Regions from separate parts of the Pradoshia eiseniae genome, predicted to be linked through region 2. Evidence: predicted binding sites of a transcription regulator. Region 2 holds the regulator's gene; the other holds the start of a gene.

Region 1 (8,094 bases), on a different contig from region 2:
AAAATTAATCGCCTTCTTCAAGGAATGTGTCAAATGATCAATCCCCACAATATCTGAAGTACAGGCCGCCTCAAAGCGCGTAATCTCAGGAGCACGTTCACCTATATAGGTGAGCGCTTTGTCAAAGATTTCTTCAAGATTGACATAAACGCGGATATACGGCTTGCTGCCAAGCGTTGTCTGCAAATAACAATAATGGCAATGCCCCATGCAGCCGGTTGCCAGCGGGATGGCATATTCGGCGGATGGCTTTGACGTGTCGAATTTCAAGGTTTTCCGAAGTCCCACTACCATGGTTGATTTAGCGACCCGATATTTTTGAAGCTCTGTATCACCAGGAAGATCCCTGATTTGATTATGAGAGGTTGTTTGCCGTATTTCCACATTCGGCATCCCTTGAAATTTTTCATATAATTCACGGCCTAATGGATATTCCATGGCCTTTGGCTCAAAATAAACCAATTGCGGTATAAATGGCTTCATTATTTCACCTACCTTAAAGGTAGTATGTTCAAGTACATAAAAAAGGATGGCAAGAAACTTTGCCATCCTTTTGAAATCATTGCCTTATTTAATTACAAGCCACATTTCAGCTGAGCGCCACAGTTGGTGCATGTGTTGCAGCCGCCTAGCTCCTCAACCTTCCCTTTTCGGCACACAGGGCATGTATTGCCGACTTCGCTTCCAATCGTCACACTCGTTGATTCTAGCGCATTAATTGTGTCAACAAGAACAACATGCTGTTTTGGACTTTCTGCCGGTATTTCAGTCGTATCCGTATTTTCTTCCTTCTTCAAGGTCAATACTTGTGTGTCACGGCTGCCGTCTACATATACAGTACCGCCTTTGGCTCCACCCTTATAAAGACGCTCGTACACTTTTTCGACCTGTTCAACGGAATATCCTTTCGGCGCATTCACGGTCTTACTGATGGAGCTGTCAATCCAACGCTGGATAATACACTGCACATCCGCATGTTTTTCTGGAGTCAGTTCCATCGCAGATACGAACCATGATGGCAAGTTATTAGGGTCACATTCTGGGTTACGAGCTAAATAATCTTCTACAATATCCGCTTTCACTTCGATAAATTTACCAAGTCGTCCGCTTCTGAAATACGTGAAGGAGAAATATGGCTCAAGTCCTGTTGATACCCCTACCATCGTTCCTGTGCTTCCTGTCGGCGCTACAGTCAGAAGATGTGAATTTCGGATGCCGTATTCAAGAATGTCCTGACGGATATGCTCCGGCATTTTCTTCATGAAACCAGATTGGATGAAGGCTTCACGCAAGGCTCTTGTTTCTTCCTCTGTTTCTCCAACCAGGAATGGGAAGCTTCCTTTCTCTTTCGCAAGCTCAATGGATTCCTCATAAGCTGCTGTAGCAATCGTTTCAAAGACACGATCAACAAGCTCATTACCGTCTGTTGAACCATATTCCTTTTCACAATAGATCAGCATATCATGAAGACCCATTACACCGAGGCCGACGCGTCTTTCGCCCAATGCCTGGCGTTTATTCTCTTCAAGGAAATATGGTGTTGCATCAATGACGTTATCCTGCATGCGAACACCGACCTTAACCGTTTCCTTCAGCTTATTGAAGTCAACCGTTTTCGCATCCTTGTCCGTCATTTCCGCCAAATTGACTGCTGCCAGATTACATACGGAATAAGGAGCAAGAGGCTGCTCACCGCAAGGGTTTGTTGCAACGACCTTTTGTCCGTAGCTCTTTGCATTCGTCATGTCATTCGCATTATCGATAAAGAAAATACCTGGTTCAGCAGAGTAAGTCGCACAGATGTTGATTAAGTTCCATAATTCCTTCGCTTTTACCGTACGATATACTCGAACAGCGTGTCCACGTTTTTCCCATTCGCGCACATCTCCGCATTCTGCCCACTCATTGTTGTAGATTTCCATTTCTTTCGGGCTGTAGGATTCCACATCTGGGAAGCGCAATTCATACTCAGCGTCATTCTCCACAGCTTCCATGAATTCTTTCGTGAGGCAAACAGAGATATTCGCTCCAGTCAAGAAGTCTGGATTATGGACAGCGTCATTACCGCCCTTTGCTAATTTATCCTCTGCATCTTTAATGATGTCTTCATTGAATCCGCCAAGCCCCGGAATCGACTTATAATTCACAATTCCTTGATACATTGCTTGTTCTTGCACTGTAAGCGGAGTGAATTTCAGCTTCTCTTGGGCATGTTTTTGAATCGTCTCATCCTCGGATACCTCCATCAAGAAGCGCAAAATTTTCGGATTCTGCATTTTGGAGATGATGAATTCAATGATATCCGGGTGCCAGTCAGCGAGCATAATCATTTGCGCGCCGCGGCGAGAGCCGCCTTGCTCGACCAAATGCGTCAACTTCGCGATATCATCGAGCCATGAAACTGCACCGGAGGATTTCCCGTTAACCCCACGCGCAAGGGCATTACGCGGACGCAATGTTGAACCATTTGTTCCAACACCGCCGCCTCTGCTCATGATTTCCATGACTTGCTTACGATGTTCTGAAATCCCTTCGCGGCTGTCCTTAATGAAAGGCATAACATAACAGTTGAAGTATGTTACCTCCGTCTCTGAACCAGCCCCGTATAGTACACGGCCAGCAGGGATAAAGTTCGTTTTGACCAATTGCTGATAGAATTTCTCAAATGATTCCTGACGCTTTTCTTCCGTTGTCTCCACCTGTGCCAAACCATAAGCGTTCCGTTTCGCAATTTGCTCATAGTAAATCTCAAGCGGCTTTTCAATGACGTCAAGTGACTTGCAAATCAAGCCTGTTTTGATTTCTTCATGCTTGTCCAAGGAAGCTCTGTATTCTTCTTCTACGAGGACATAAGCCTTTTTCTTTTCCCAATCGATTTCTTGAATATATCCTAGTCCGCGGGCTGGGAATTTAGGATCTTCCTTGATCGTTAAGACTACGAAGTCACCATTGGCAAGGGTTATCTTCTCCGTGTCCTTAAACGAATAGCGATCGATCATAACTAGTCTTGATACACCTTTATATGTCTTTTGCATGTCGGGTGTTATCGGAAACACCTGTTTAAAATTAGCAATATCCTTATTTAATCTTTCGACATTTACTGACAGCTTATGATTAACAGCAGTATTCAATCTGATCTCTCCCAACCTCTTAAGTATTCTTCATGTATATTCTTGCTCAGCTGCACTTCTATTTGATAATCTAACGTTATCATACGTCATTTCGAAATTCAACTACATATTGTGTTCCTGCCTACCAAATACATACCATATATTGTATTAGTGCATGTTTTTGTAATTTTGTCAATTGTTCATAATGGATAAAAAATTAAGATATTTTGAGAATACGAACATTTTTCTACCCTTTATGGACAAAATTAAACAATATTCGCCTTATAGGACTTTTGCATTATTTTCTCCTGAGTCACTCGCTGTTTCCATCTCATGAAACTCATATAAAAAAGCATGTTCCAAATGCCAGAACATCCATTATATCGGCCCATTAATGAAGACGTAAAGGTTAAAGTCTCCTATCCAGGCGATTTTCTCAGAAATTTTTTTTGCCAGACAAAATATCTACCTGTATAATAAATGAGGGAACATAAGAGAAAGTGGGGATTTCATTGACATTAACGTCATATATTCTGATTGGCCTGGCTGTGCTGATCATTGCGTACTCAATTTACAGCTATTTCTCTACAAAAAAAATGGTGAAGACCTTATCCCAAGAGGAGTTCAAGGCTGGCTACCGTAAAGCCCAGCTGATTGACGTTCGTGAACCAAACGAGTTTGACGGTGGACATATTTTGGGAGCCCGTAACATCCCATCTACCCAGCTGAAAATGCGCATGAAAGAACTGCGCAAGGACAAGCCAGTCTACTTGTACTGCCAAAGCGGAATGAGAAGCACCAGAGCTGCTCAAATGCTGTACAAGAATGGCTACCGCGATATATATCAGCTTGATGGCGGATTCAAGAAATGGACTGGTAAAATTAAAAGCAAATAAAAAGAGCCGATGCTGTTAGAAAGGCATCAACTCTTCGTCCAAAGACCAACAACCCCTTTGTTCAGATGTCTGAAAAAGGGGTTTTTATTTTTCCTTGCCTGTTCGGCTGCTCTCGATCTTTGCAGCCAGACTTTCGGCCGCACGCTTATACAATTGGCTCATATGGGCTAGGGAGGCTACAGCCAAAAGTTCCTCATAGTATTCGGCATCCTCCTCATCCCGTTGAAAAGCTCCTAGCGACTCCGTAAGTTCGTTCATGCTCGCTTCAACACTTTCTGTAAAAATCCCGGCATTCTTGTCAGCTTGCTTTAGGAATGTCTCATACAGCCAGTCAATAGACAGGTCATCCTTTATAATCCTCTCATTGAGCGGGTCAAGAATCCCCTTAATTTCATTAATGGAAAGGCTGCCCTTCAACTGATAAATAAGACTAAGCAAAATCAGGTGCCTTTTTGTGTATTTTTTATTCTTAATCGGGAAAAACACCTTTGCCTTCGCATAATTATTAATCATCGTCTTGGTAAGAATCTTTTCTCCCTCTGCTCGCCTCGTCTCTTTAAAGTTATTCTCAAATAGCTGAATAACTTGATCCATATATAAGTCAATATCCGGTATCTCTTGCAGGCTCAGATTTTCATTCAATCCGATGTTCTCCATAAAATCGTATTTACTATTCATAAAAATCCCTCATATCCTCAAGTTACATCCTATTATACGTGTTTCCTTAATGAAGGTAAACAATCGACACATTGCCTAACAGTAGTATATAGGTATTAAAATTATGTCATTTTCAGTATAGAATTCTATATTCCAGCATCCTGGTTTCTGGCTTTTGCTTTTTTTCATGCAAATTCCTGCTCCGGATTTTCCTTTATGAAACCACTCCCGTTGAATCCTTGATTTCCTTTTCGAATAACACAAAAAAACACCCCGCAAATCACCCGGGAGTGTTTCTTTTATCAGCGGAAGCTTGAGGGCGTTCTGTGAACTACTAAATGCATAGAATGCTTTCTATTTAACCTTTCTGTTCTTCCTTCACGGATAGAATGTTGATTTCAGCTCCAAATTCAAGGCGAATTCTTTTTCTCGCTTCTGCTGAGGTCCGTGCCGTGATTGGCCAAGTTCGCTTTAATCCTTGCTCTTCCACTTGCACGAGGAAACATTTTGCCCCACATCTCATGCACTATCCCTCCCAATCAAGTTCTGCTCTCTATTATAGGAGAGATTAGGACTAATTGAGAATTAATTAGACTGCCGTCATATCAATTACGCTTGTTTTGCCTTCGAGAATTTCCATCGAAAGGCGTACGGATTCTCCGATGGCATGATCAATATCATCCTCTTTAACTCCTAATTGATTCACGATAATCTCCTTATCGATAAACAGATTGCTCGTAAACACTTTCGCAAATTCGAAAGTATCCAATCCGCTCTCTTTCCCCTTTTGGCGCTCCTCGGCTCCCTTCGCTTGCATTGCGCTTATATAAGCTTCTTTAGGTATGACGATAATCCTCTTATCCTCACGGTTCATATATTTATGCATGATGCTGAGCATTTCTGACCATTGCATATTATAGTAACCAACAGGATAATTGCCACTTACCCCGTTTCGAATAGCACCAGCGATCGCCTGTCCGACTTGCCGGATGGTCACCATAGCTGTTCCGCCTTCCGGATATTGAGTTGCATCCTTCATATTTCTGATCTGTTCAACAAGGAATACCCACACTGGCTTTCTTCCTGCTTGGCTGCCGAATACATAAGGGATTTCAAGCACGGATACATTCATATCATCATCAGCAAAGGATAAGGCCATCTCCGCTTGGTCAACCCGGCTCCTTATGTATGGGTGATGTTTATATAAATTAAGCTCAGGCATGGCCCGATTAGCCCAGCTGAAATAGGAGCCGAGGATAACCGCATGCTTGACCCCGCATTCTTTTGCAATAGTTAAGAAACGCTCTAGCGGGTCGATATTGTATTTCTTAAAAAATTCATAGACAGGAGAGGTTGCCGGAATACGTTCATCCACGCCAGCTGCAAAGACAAACCCATCACACCCTTCCAGGCTTTGACGAATCTCATCATCTGTCATCTCTAAGTAGTTGCCGAAATCGATGTCCATTCCATCCGGCAATATGCTTCCCTTTGGAATAGGCGGCAAAGATAAGGTAGAAACCTTATGGCCATCCTTGATTAACGCTTTTGCTCCTTCTGAACCTAATAAACCCGTTCCGCCAATCATGAAAATTTTCATCTGCCTAGCACCCCTTCACTTTCCTTTTATATCCTCATATTACCACCTAAACTAAAGAGTTCATCTGGTCGGATATGTTATTTTTGTGAAATATTTCACAAAAATAACTTTCACACATAAAGAGGAACTAACCAGAAGAGGGATGAACAAAAAGAGAATAGTTAGAGCATTTTTTTGCCCAACTATCCTCTTCCAATTAATTAATATCAATAAAATCTTCTGTTTATTCTTCTGTTTCTTGCAGGAGGAGACTTTCTACATCATTGATAAAACGACGTAATTTCTTGGCAGTCTCCCGGTTAATCTGACCTTCCTCATACATCCCTTGAATGGTAGACCGTTCAACCTCCAATGCCTTAAAACGGAGCTCCTCTTTCTGCTCATCAAGCTTCATTCTCGTCCTCATATTATCCGTTCGGGTGTCTTTCCACCTTTCAATAAAGCGTTCATACTCCCCAATGACTATTTTGATGCTTTCTGTGTCCCCGCTCTCCGCCCTTATTCCGGCAAGCTTTTCTATAGCCGCATTAGCCGCTTTTATTTGCAGCTCCTGCATTTGGGCATACTGATTATGCTCGTTAGCCGTAACCCTATCCGTATAACCGGATTTCCTCTTTATCTGCCCTAATAAAAAAGTCACCTTAGATAATAGACTATGGGCCAGCACTTCCTCGCGGAAATCAAGCGACTTCAAAATCCGGTTGATAATATCCTGACTCACCTCGCCTTGGTTTACGCATTCACGCAAATATTTACGCTCTGCCCTCAATCCAAGGAGACGATATTCCATCAATTCTTCCTCCATCTCCCTGATTCGCTTATCTTCCTTGTTATCATATCGGATTTGCTCAATCAGCCGTTTATATTCACTAATCAATTCAAATGCCGCATCCTGATTATCCTTTGTCGTTTCTTCTTCAATCCTCTCAACCGCTGCCCGTAAGAGCCTAATCTTATATCGTTCAAATGAGGGAGTATCAGAAGACATCGTGGATTCACTCTTGCTAAACATTGGCAGCAGAATTGCAGCCGCCAGTAAGGTCAACAGAATTACCCCTCCAGCAAGCATGATGGTCAAGGATCGCTCAGGAAATAAGTCGCCTGAAGCTACGAAATATGGAAGTGATAGTACACCCGCCATCGTGATGGCTCCCCTTACCCCTGTCAAGCCTGTTAAGACACTGACCTTAAGACTCGGCTTTGCTGATCCTTCCTTAGAAAGAATATATTCAAGCCCCATATAGCAATATGTCCAAATCATCCTTATCACCATGATGACAAATCCTATTGACAATATATAGCCGATAATGAGCCAATTGCTGATTGCCGGATTTTCCACTGTCTCCTTCATCGCAGAAGGAATGCTTAAACCAAGCAAAAGGAACACGACTCCATTCAAGACAAATAGGATAATGGACCACATATGCTCTGTCACCACTTGCTCATCGGCATTGCGGATTCCTGCCCTTTCCTTAATGCTCGAATGGATGATACCAGCAGCCACAACCGCTATCACACCGGATGCATGCAGGAAAGCCTCAGCCGCATAGTAAATGATAAAGGGTGTTACAAGCTGAAGAAGAGAATAGAAGGTTACGTCTACAATTCCTTGTCTTCGCAAAGACTTGCGCAAGCCAACGAGCAATAAGCCGACGATAATCCCAGAGACGGCACCAACTGTTACAACATACAGGAAATCAAGGGCTGCCTCATTTAAAGAAAAATACCCCGTAACGACTGCCGCCACCGCGTAGTTGAATGCAATCAGTCCTGAGGCATCATTAATTAGTGACTCTCCTCTGACAAGCCTCAATATAATTGGAGGCAAATA
Region 2 (8,094 bases):
ATCGGACTGACAGGAGGAATCGCCAGCGGGAAAAGTACGGTTTCAAACTGGCTTATCTCGCAAGGCTACCCTGTCGTTGATGCAGATGTCGCGGCCAGGAAGGTTGTTGAACCAGGCATGCCGGCTCTACGGGAAATTACGGAAGCTTTTGGGCGTGATATTCTCCTTGAGGACGGGACGCTTAATCGAAAGAAGCTTGGGGCCATCATCTTCTCGGATGATGAGAAACGCCAAACGTTAAATGCAATTGTCCATCCGGCGGTAAGGGAGTGGATGAGGCAGGAAACGGAGCGCGCATTTCTCGAGGGGACGTCCATTGTTATTATGGACATTCCTTTGCTGTTTGAGAGCAAGCTCACTCATATGGTGGAAGAGACTATTCTTGTCTATGTTTCGATGGAGACCCAATTAAAGAGGCTTATGGATAGAGACGGTTACAGCGAAGCGGACGCCTTGGCTCGGATTCGTGCTCAAATGCCAATCGATGATAAACGGAAATTGGCAGACTATATTATTGATAATAATGGACCGGTTTCTGAAACAATTGAACAGGTAAAAGAAATTATGAAACAATTTAAATAGAGATAGAGAAAAGGCTGCTCCTGATAATCAGGGGTGGCCATTTTTAGTGCTATTAACCATTTATCGTTTTATTGCCAAAAATAGGTGTTCGAACTATGCAGTATTCCTCTTAATGTGTTATACTATTTATATGATTTTTGGTTAATTGTATAACTCATATTAGGGGGAAATGGAATGAAGGCTAGAGTTGCAATCAATGGATTTGGTCGAATTGGAAGAATGGTCTTCCGAAAGGCCATTAAGGAAGATAATCTGGAAATTGTAGCGATTAATGCCAGCTATCCTGCGGAAACATTAGCGCATTTAATAAAGTATGATACCACTCATGGACGATTTGATGGGGAAGTCGTTCCACATGGGGATCATTTAGTTGTGGATGGAAAGAAGGTTTTGCTGTTAAATAATCGAAATCCAGAAGCCTTGCCATGGAAAAGCCTTGATATCGATATCGTGATTGAAGCGACTGGCAAATTCAATCATAGGGATAAAGCATCCCTTCATTTGACCGCCGGAGCAAAGAGAGTTGTCCTCACTGCACCTGGAACAAATGAGGATGTCACAATTGTCATGGGCGTTAATGAAGAACAATTGGATATTGCTAATCATTTCGTTATTTCAAACGCCTCGTGCACGACGAATTGCCTGGCTCCGCTAGCTAAGGTGCTTGATGAGCAGTTTGGCATTGAAAATGGCTTAATGACAACTATCCATGCCTATACGAATGATCAGAATAATATCGATAATCCGCATAAAGACCTGCGCAGAGCACGAGCTTGCGGTCAAAGTATTATCCCGACAACAACCGGCGCAGCAAAGGCATTGTCACTCGTCCTGCCGCAATTAAACGGCAAGCTGCACGGTACGGCGCTCCGCGTGCCGACACCGAATGTCTCACTTGTGGATTTGGTTGTTGACTTGAAGACACCGGTTACAGCCGATGATGTTAACCGCGCATTGACGAGTGCTGCAAACGGAAAGTTGTCCGGTATTATGGAGGTTTGTGATGAGCCGCTTGTTTCCATTGATTTCACAACCAATCCGCACTCCACCATCATTGACAGCCTCTCGACTATGGTCATAGGCGAACAGAAGGTAAAGGTGCTGGCCTGGTATGATAACGAATGGGGCTACTCCTGCAGAGTAGTGGACCTCGTTAATCATGTGGCGCGTTTGCTCGTGAAGGAAGAAGTGAAAGTAAGCTGAAAGGCCATATAGAGAGAGCCGTTCCCGAATGTAGAGGGGAGCGGCTTTATTATTTGGTGAATTTAATATGGGATAAATTGTATAAAATGGGAAGGTCATGTTGCAAATACTAGGTAAAAATTATATACTAAAAACCGTAAACTTCATATCCTGGCATTGGCTGCTTAAAGGGTTAGGACCTCTCAGGACTAACTTTCCCCCGTGGCAGTTGCGGCCAGAAACGAAGATATCAAATTCGTTTAAATGCTTGAAGGGGGAATTAAATGTGAAAACTATTGGTCGTCATGTCATTTCGGAATTATGGGGCTGTGATTTAACAAAGTTGAACGATATGAATAAAATCGAACGAATTTTTGTGGATGCTGCACTCAGGTCGGGAGCGGAAGTAAGAGAGGTTGCCTTTCATAAATTTGCTCCGCAGGGAGTCAGTGGAGTCGTCATCATTTCTGAATCGCATTTAACGATTCATAGTTTTCCGGAGCACGGTTATGCAAGCATTGATGTATATACTTGCGGCAACCTTGATCCGAACGTCGCAGCCAACTACATCGCTGATGCCTTGAATGCTCAAACGAAAGAAACCTTTGAGATTCCAAGGGGGATGGGCCCGGTGGCTGTAAGAAGGATTCAGGCTATGTAAATTTCTATATTCAAAGAGGATGCCGATAAAAATCGCATCCTTTTTTTGACGATGGACCAAGAGAATCGTCTTTTTAAACAAATACTTGTCCAAATGGGCTTGTTTCTATAAGATAGAACTATAAAGAAAGGGACGGTGCTAATTGAATGATATGTCCAACTTGCCAACATAACGGGACAAGAGTGCTCGATTCCCGGCCTGCTGATGAGGGGCGTTCCATACGCAGGAGAAGAGAATGTGAATCGTGCGGTTACCGTTTCACTACTTTTGAGAAGGTGGAAGAGATTCCGCTGATTGTGGTGAAGAAAGACGGAGCCCGTGAAGAATTCAGCCGTGAGAAAATCCTCCGCGGATTAATCAAGGCTTGTGAGAAACGCCATGTTGCCCTAAAAGAACTGGAGGAAATCACGACAGAGGTTGAGAAGGGATTGCGGAACCAAGGCATCTCTGAAGTGAAGAGTGATCATATAGGAGAGATGGTCATGGACCGTCTTGCAGAGGTGGATGAAGTGGCCTATGTAAGGTTTGCTTCTGTTTATCGCCAGTTTAAGGATATTAACGTATTTATTAAGGAATTAAAGGAATTAATAAAAAAAGAAGATTAAAACAGAGCTGAAGGCAGTTTTCTTTAGCTCTTTTTTGCCATTATCACTTCTTGTAGGCGAAAGGTTTGTAAACATGATGCAATATTCCTGGATGTTCGTAAACCCAAAAGACCGATATGTTGTCCTATATAAGGACAAATTATCAGAGATGGACCATAAGGTCATCCAATACTTATACCAGCCATTGATTGGCGGTCTTTCCATCTCGCTATATTTGACCTTCATCAACGAGGTGACCACCGGTTTGATGTATTCAAAGCAGACCACACACCGCTGGCTGATGGATGTGCTTGGGATGCCTCTTGATGAGATTTATCAATGCCGGAGGAGACTCGAGGGCATTGGTTTGTTGAAAACATATAAGAAGTCGACTGAGGAAGGGAATGTCTTCATCTATGAAATCATGGCTCCGCTTACGCCGGAGAAGTTTTTCCATGATGATCTATTGCCGATCTACCTTCAGCAAAAGCTGGACAGCCGGCATTATGAAAGGCTATTGGGTATGTTTTCTGATAAAAAGATTCCCGATGATTATGAGGATGTGACCCACTCATTTACTGATGTATTTGAAACGGAATTCAAGAACCCAAAAGAAGTGGTCGAGCCAAAGCGATTAGGACAAAATCAGTTCTTCTCTAAGGAAACACAAGGGTACAGTGCTAATTTCATCGAGCAATTTGATTTCGAGTTATTATTTGCTTCCTTAAAGAGCAGCTTCATTTCACGTAAAGCCTTTACTCCAGCGGTCATGGAGGCAGTGGCGACGTTGGCTTATCTGTATAAGATTGGGGTCATGGATATGAGCAAGCTCATATTACGCTGCCAGAATGAACATGAAGAGATTGATATAGCTGAACTTCGCAAATGCGCTCGTGAATTGTTCCTGATTAACCACGGTGAGGAGATGCCAGCAATCATCGAGCGTGTACAGCCGGAGTTTGAGCGGACAATCTTTGAACCGAAAACGCCAGAGGAGCATTTGCTCTATACATTTGAAACAACCTCGCCTCTTGAGTTTCTCGTTAGCTTGTCTGAGGGGGCGCTCCCATCTGAGAAGGACCTTGCCCTTGTCGAAAAGGTCATGGTCAATCAGAAGCTGCCGCCTGGTGTCGTCAATGTGCTTCTCCATTATGTGATGCTTCGTTCTGATATGAAGCTGCAGGCGAGCTATGTGGAGACAATCGCTTCCCATTGGGCTCGCAAAAAGATCACAACTGTACGGGAAGCCTATGAAACAGCTAAGAGCGAGCATAAGAAATACCAAAAATGGGCCGATGACAAACAGAATAAGAACACGAAATCATCGAATCGCCGTACGGCTTCATCCGGCAGGAAAGAAATGATTCCGGAGTGGATGGATGACAGCAAGAAGAAAGAACCGGTCGCTCAGACAGAGGATATCGCTGAGAGAGCACGGAGATTGAAAGAACAAATACAAGGCAACTCTCAATCAGGAGGTGAGTAAGCGGTGAGAAATATACAGGACTCTTTGAACAAGCTTGGGAATCGTGAGGGATTTCAGAAACGATGGGATGAAATGCGAAATCTCGTCTTGAGCAACCCGGAGGTACGAGCCTTTATCCGCGAGCATGAGGACGAACTGACCAACGACATGGTCGAAAAGAGTATGAACAAATTGTATGAGTATGCCACGCAAACAAAAACATGTGATGAATGTCCATCACTTGATAGCTGCCGGAATATAATTGGCGGTCATGTTCCACGCTTGTTCATCCAAGGAAAGAGAATTGACGTGTCCTATGAGCCATGCCGCAAGAAAATCCTACATGAGGAGAAAAGCCGCATGCGCAGGCTGATTCATGCGAGCCATGTGCCTAAGGAAATTGTTAATGCCACTTTCGCTAATTTATATATTGATGAACATGTAACTGAAGCAAGGATTGAAGCGATTGAGAAGGCAAAGAACTTCGTGGATAATTACAAAAAAGGCATTCGCAATAAAGGGCTTTATTTATACGGTGAATTTGGGGTTGGAAAAACGTATCTGCTTGGCGCCATTGCCAATGGGCTATCCGAGGACGGCATTTCCTCTCATATCGTGTACTGGCCGGAATTTCTCCGTGAGCTGAAAGGGTCGTTTGCTGAAAACACCTTTAACCAAAAAATAGACGCCCTTAAAGAGGTGCCAGTCTTAATGATTGATGATATTGGTGCAGAAACGATGAGTGCCTGGTCGCGAGATGATGTGCTGGGGCCAATCCTGCAATATAGGATGCATGAGAATCTGCCAACCTTCTTTACCTCCAACTTTAATTGGAAGGAACTTGAGCACCACTTCTCGTATACACAAAGAGGAGAAGAGGAACGAGTGAAGGGAAAACGAATCATGGAACGGTTCCGCAACTTGACAATGCCGGTAGAGATGGACGGCAAGAACCGAAGAGAATAGATTAATGAAGCTGCCCGCATGGGGCGGCTTCTTTTTTTCATTCCTATAATTTGAACCTGTCATTCTAAAGGAATGCGTTGTCCCATATACATGGATTATAAAGTTTCGTTAAGTCTGGAGGGATTTGGTTGCTCACGGTGCATTTTGATTCACGGGAAGAACAGGCCTGCTGGCATGTTCGCATGCAGAACAGTCATCCAATCATCCAACAGGCAGTCTGTCCAGCCGAGAACGATGGACAAAAGTTCATCTCCTTCCGCCTTGAACCGAATCGGGATCAGGCAGCCTGCCTTGCATTGATAGAATTCCTATATTCCTTCTTCTCTTCCTATCATTTGGAAAAGAAAATCAGGGAAATCATCCAGAATCGCTATTTATTTCAAGACGAGGATGAGGTAGAGCATATTGCGGAAATGGCCATGCTGATGTGGGAGGGAGAGGTTGTTTACCACGGTGCGAACGATCTTCCTGAGAAATTAAGAAATAGAGTTTCTGGTTTATTTAAGGAAATCGTCTCTGAACAAGTCCCATTCTCCTTTCAATCCTTATGGAGTTTTCGGATGCGTGCCATTCAGGATGAATTTGTATCACTAGTTGGGATTGCGATTGATGAATATAAGCTTGAACAGGATTATCAGGAGTTTATATTCCTTCTGCGCGGTCTGCTTGAGGTAAGGCGACCGTTATTGGAGGAGGTCCATCTCGTATATAAGGATGAGTTTTTCTTTTATAATCAGCATTTTCAATTGATCTCAAAGCGTAATCTCGCCAATGCCATTGATCGGAAGCTAATGGCGGAAAACCCGATGTTCGTTGATTCGAATACCATTGCACCGCTCGTTTCCATGGCACCGCGGAAAATCTTTATTTATGCCGAGGATGAGGAAATCAGAATTATTCGTACGCTGAAAAAAATTTTTGAGGAGCGAATCATCATTGCCCACCCAAATCATTTTGCTGATCGATTGAATGGGGGAGAGACAAGATAAATTTTATTCAACCTCCTTGCTTTTGTCCTCGTAAGCTTTTATAATTACCTACATACCAAACCTCATATAGAAGATAAGTTATGATAAGGACATGGGCATTATCGAATGTAGGCGTATTAGAGAGGGAAGCCATTGGGCTGGAAGCTTCCTCGCATACTGAAATGCTTACCACCTTTGAACTTCAGTCAGGAACGCTTTTGAAAGGCTAGTATTGGCTGACGGGAGACTCCGTTAACAGAAACTAAGTGTCGGCTATTTATGCCGGAATTTGGGTGGAACCGCGGGTATTATGAATAAATCCATAACAGCTCGTCCCTTAATATATTTTGAGGGGCGGGCTTTTTATTTTGCAAAAAAAAGGAGTGGCAGACATGGCCGAGAAAATCAACATTACATTTCCAGACGGGGCGGTAAAGGAGTTCGACGCTGGTACAACAACTGAACAAATCGCTTCCTCCATCAGTTCAGGCTTAAAGAAAAAGGCGCTTGCCGGCAAAGTGAATGGTGCCCTTTATGACCTGCGCAGACCAATCATGGAAGATGCTTCTGTCGAAATCATTACACCAGATCAGCCGGAAGCATTGGAAATCCTTCGCCACAGTACGGCGCATTTAATGGCACAAGCCGTGAAAAGAATCTACAAAGACGTGAAATTCGGGGTAGGTCCTGTGATTGAAGGCGGATTCTATTACGATATGGATCTTGAGGAGTCCATCACACCGGAAGACCTTCCAGTGATTGAGAAAGAAATGAAAAAAATCATCAATGCAAACCTTGAAGTTGTGCGTAAGGAAGTCAGCCGCAATGAAGCGAAACGACTTTTCGAAGAAATTGGCGATGAGTACAAGCTTGAATTGATTGACGCTATTCCTGAAGATGAGACAGTGACAATCTATGAGCAAGGAGAATTCTTCGATTTATGCCGCGGCGTGCACGTACCGTCTACAGGCAAGATCAAGGAATTCAAATTGCTGAACATCGCTGGCGCTTACTGGCGCGGAGACAGCGACAATAAAATGCTCCAGCGTGTATACGGAACAGCCTTCTTCAATAAGGCAGACCTTGATGAGCATCTTCGCCTTCTTCAAGAAGCGAAAGAGCGTGACCACCGTAAGATTGGGAAAGAGCTTGACCTGTTCATGAACTCCCAATTGATTGGACAAGGCCTTCCATTATGGCTTCCAAAAGGTGCGACAATCCGTCGCGTCATCGAACGTTACATCGTCGATAAAGAGCAAAAGCTTGGCTACGACCATGTATACACACCAATCATGGGAAGCGTTGATTTATACAAAACATCCGGACACTGGGATCATTATCAAGAAAACATGTTCCCAATCATGGATATGGATAATGAGCAGCTAGTCCTTCGCCCGATGAACTGCCCGCATCACATGATGATTTACAAAAATGACATTCACAGCTATCGTGAGCTTCCAATCCGTATCGCTGAGCTTGGCATGATGCACCGCTATGAAATGTCCGGAGCCCTTGCAGGACTGCAGCGCGTACGCGGAATGACATTGAATGACGCCCATGTATTTGTCCGTCCTGACCAAATCAAGGATGAATTCAAGCGTGTCGTGAACTTGATTCTTGAGGTATACAAAGATTTCGGCATGGAGAACTACTCCTTCCGTCTTTCTTACCGTGACCCGCAAGACA

Evidence for each region. The regulator NrdR, encoded in region 2, represses ribonucleotide reductase genes. The targets are predictions, from matches to a motif close to AACACNATATATNGTGTT.
Region 1: a site for NrdR is predicted at 3,263-3,280, ahead of CYL18_RS01195 (vitamin B12-dependent ribonucleotide reductase). Genes of this name have one in related genera too.

What each region holds. Positions count from the first base shown of each region.
Region 1 is NZ_PKOZ01000001.1:235,339-243,432, reverse strand. Features, by position in the region: gene splB (spore photoproduct lyase) at 1-483, opposite strand, end outside; gene CYL18_RS01195 (vitamin B12-dependent ribonucleotide reductase) at 576-3,131, opposite strand; gene CYL18_RS01190 (rhodanese-like domain-containing protein) at 3,707-4,006, shown strand; gene CYL18_RS01185 (DUF1836 domain-containing protein) at 4,091-4,684, opposite strand; gene CYL18_RS19340 (hypothetical protein) at 5,022-5,186, opposite strand; gene CYL18_RS01180 (NAD-dependent epimerase/dehydratase family protein) at 5,253-6,263, opposite strand; gene CYL18_RS01175 (Na+/H+ antiporter) at 6,487-8,094, opposite strand, start outside.
Region 2 is NZ_PKOZ01000008.1:104,862-112,955, forward strand. Features, by position in the region: gene coaE (dephospho-CoA kinase) at 1-582, shown strand, start outside; gene CYL18_RS13485 (glyceraldehyde-3-phosphate dehydrogenase) at 757-1,785, shown strand; gene speD (adenosylmethionine decarboxylase) at 2,051-2,425, shown strand; gene nrdR (transcriptional regulator NrdR) at 2,572-3,030, shown strand; gene CYL18_RS13500 (replication initiation and membrane attachment family protein) at 3,104-4,495, shown strand; gene dnaI (primosomal protein DnaI) at 4,499-5,440, shown strand; gene CYL18_RS13510 (putative sporulation protein YtxC) at 5,578-6,429, shown strand; gene CYL18_RS19610 (hypothetical protein) at 6,510-6,638, shown strand; gene thrS (threonine--tRNA ligase) at 6,801-8,094, shown strand, end outside.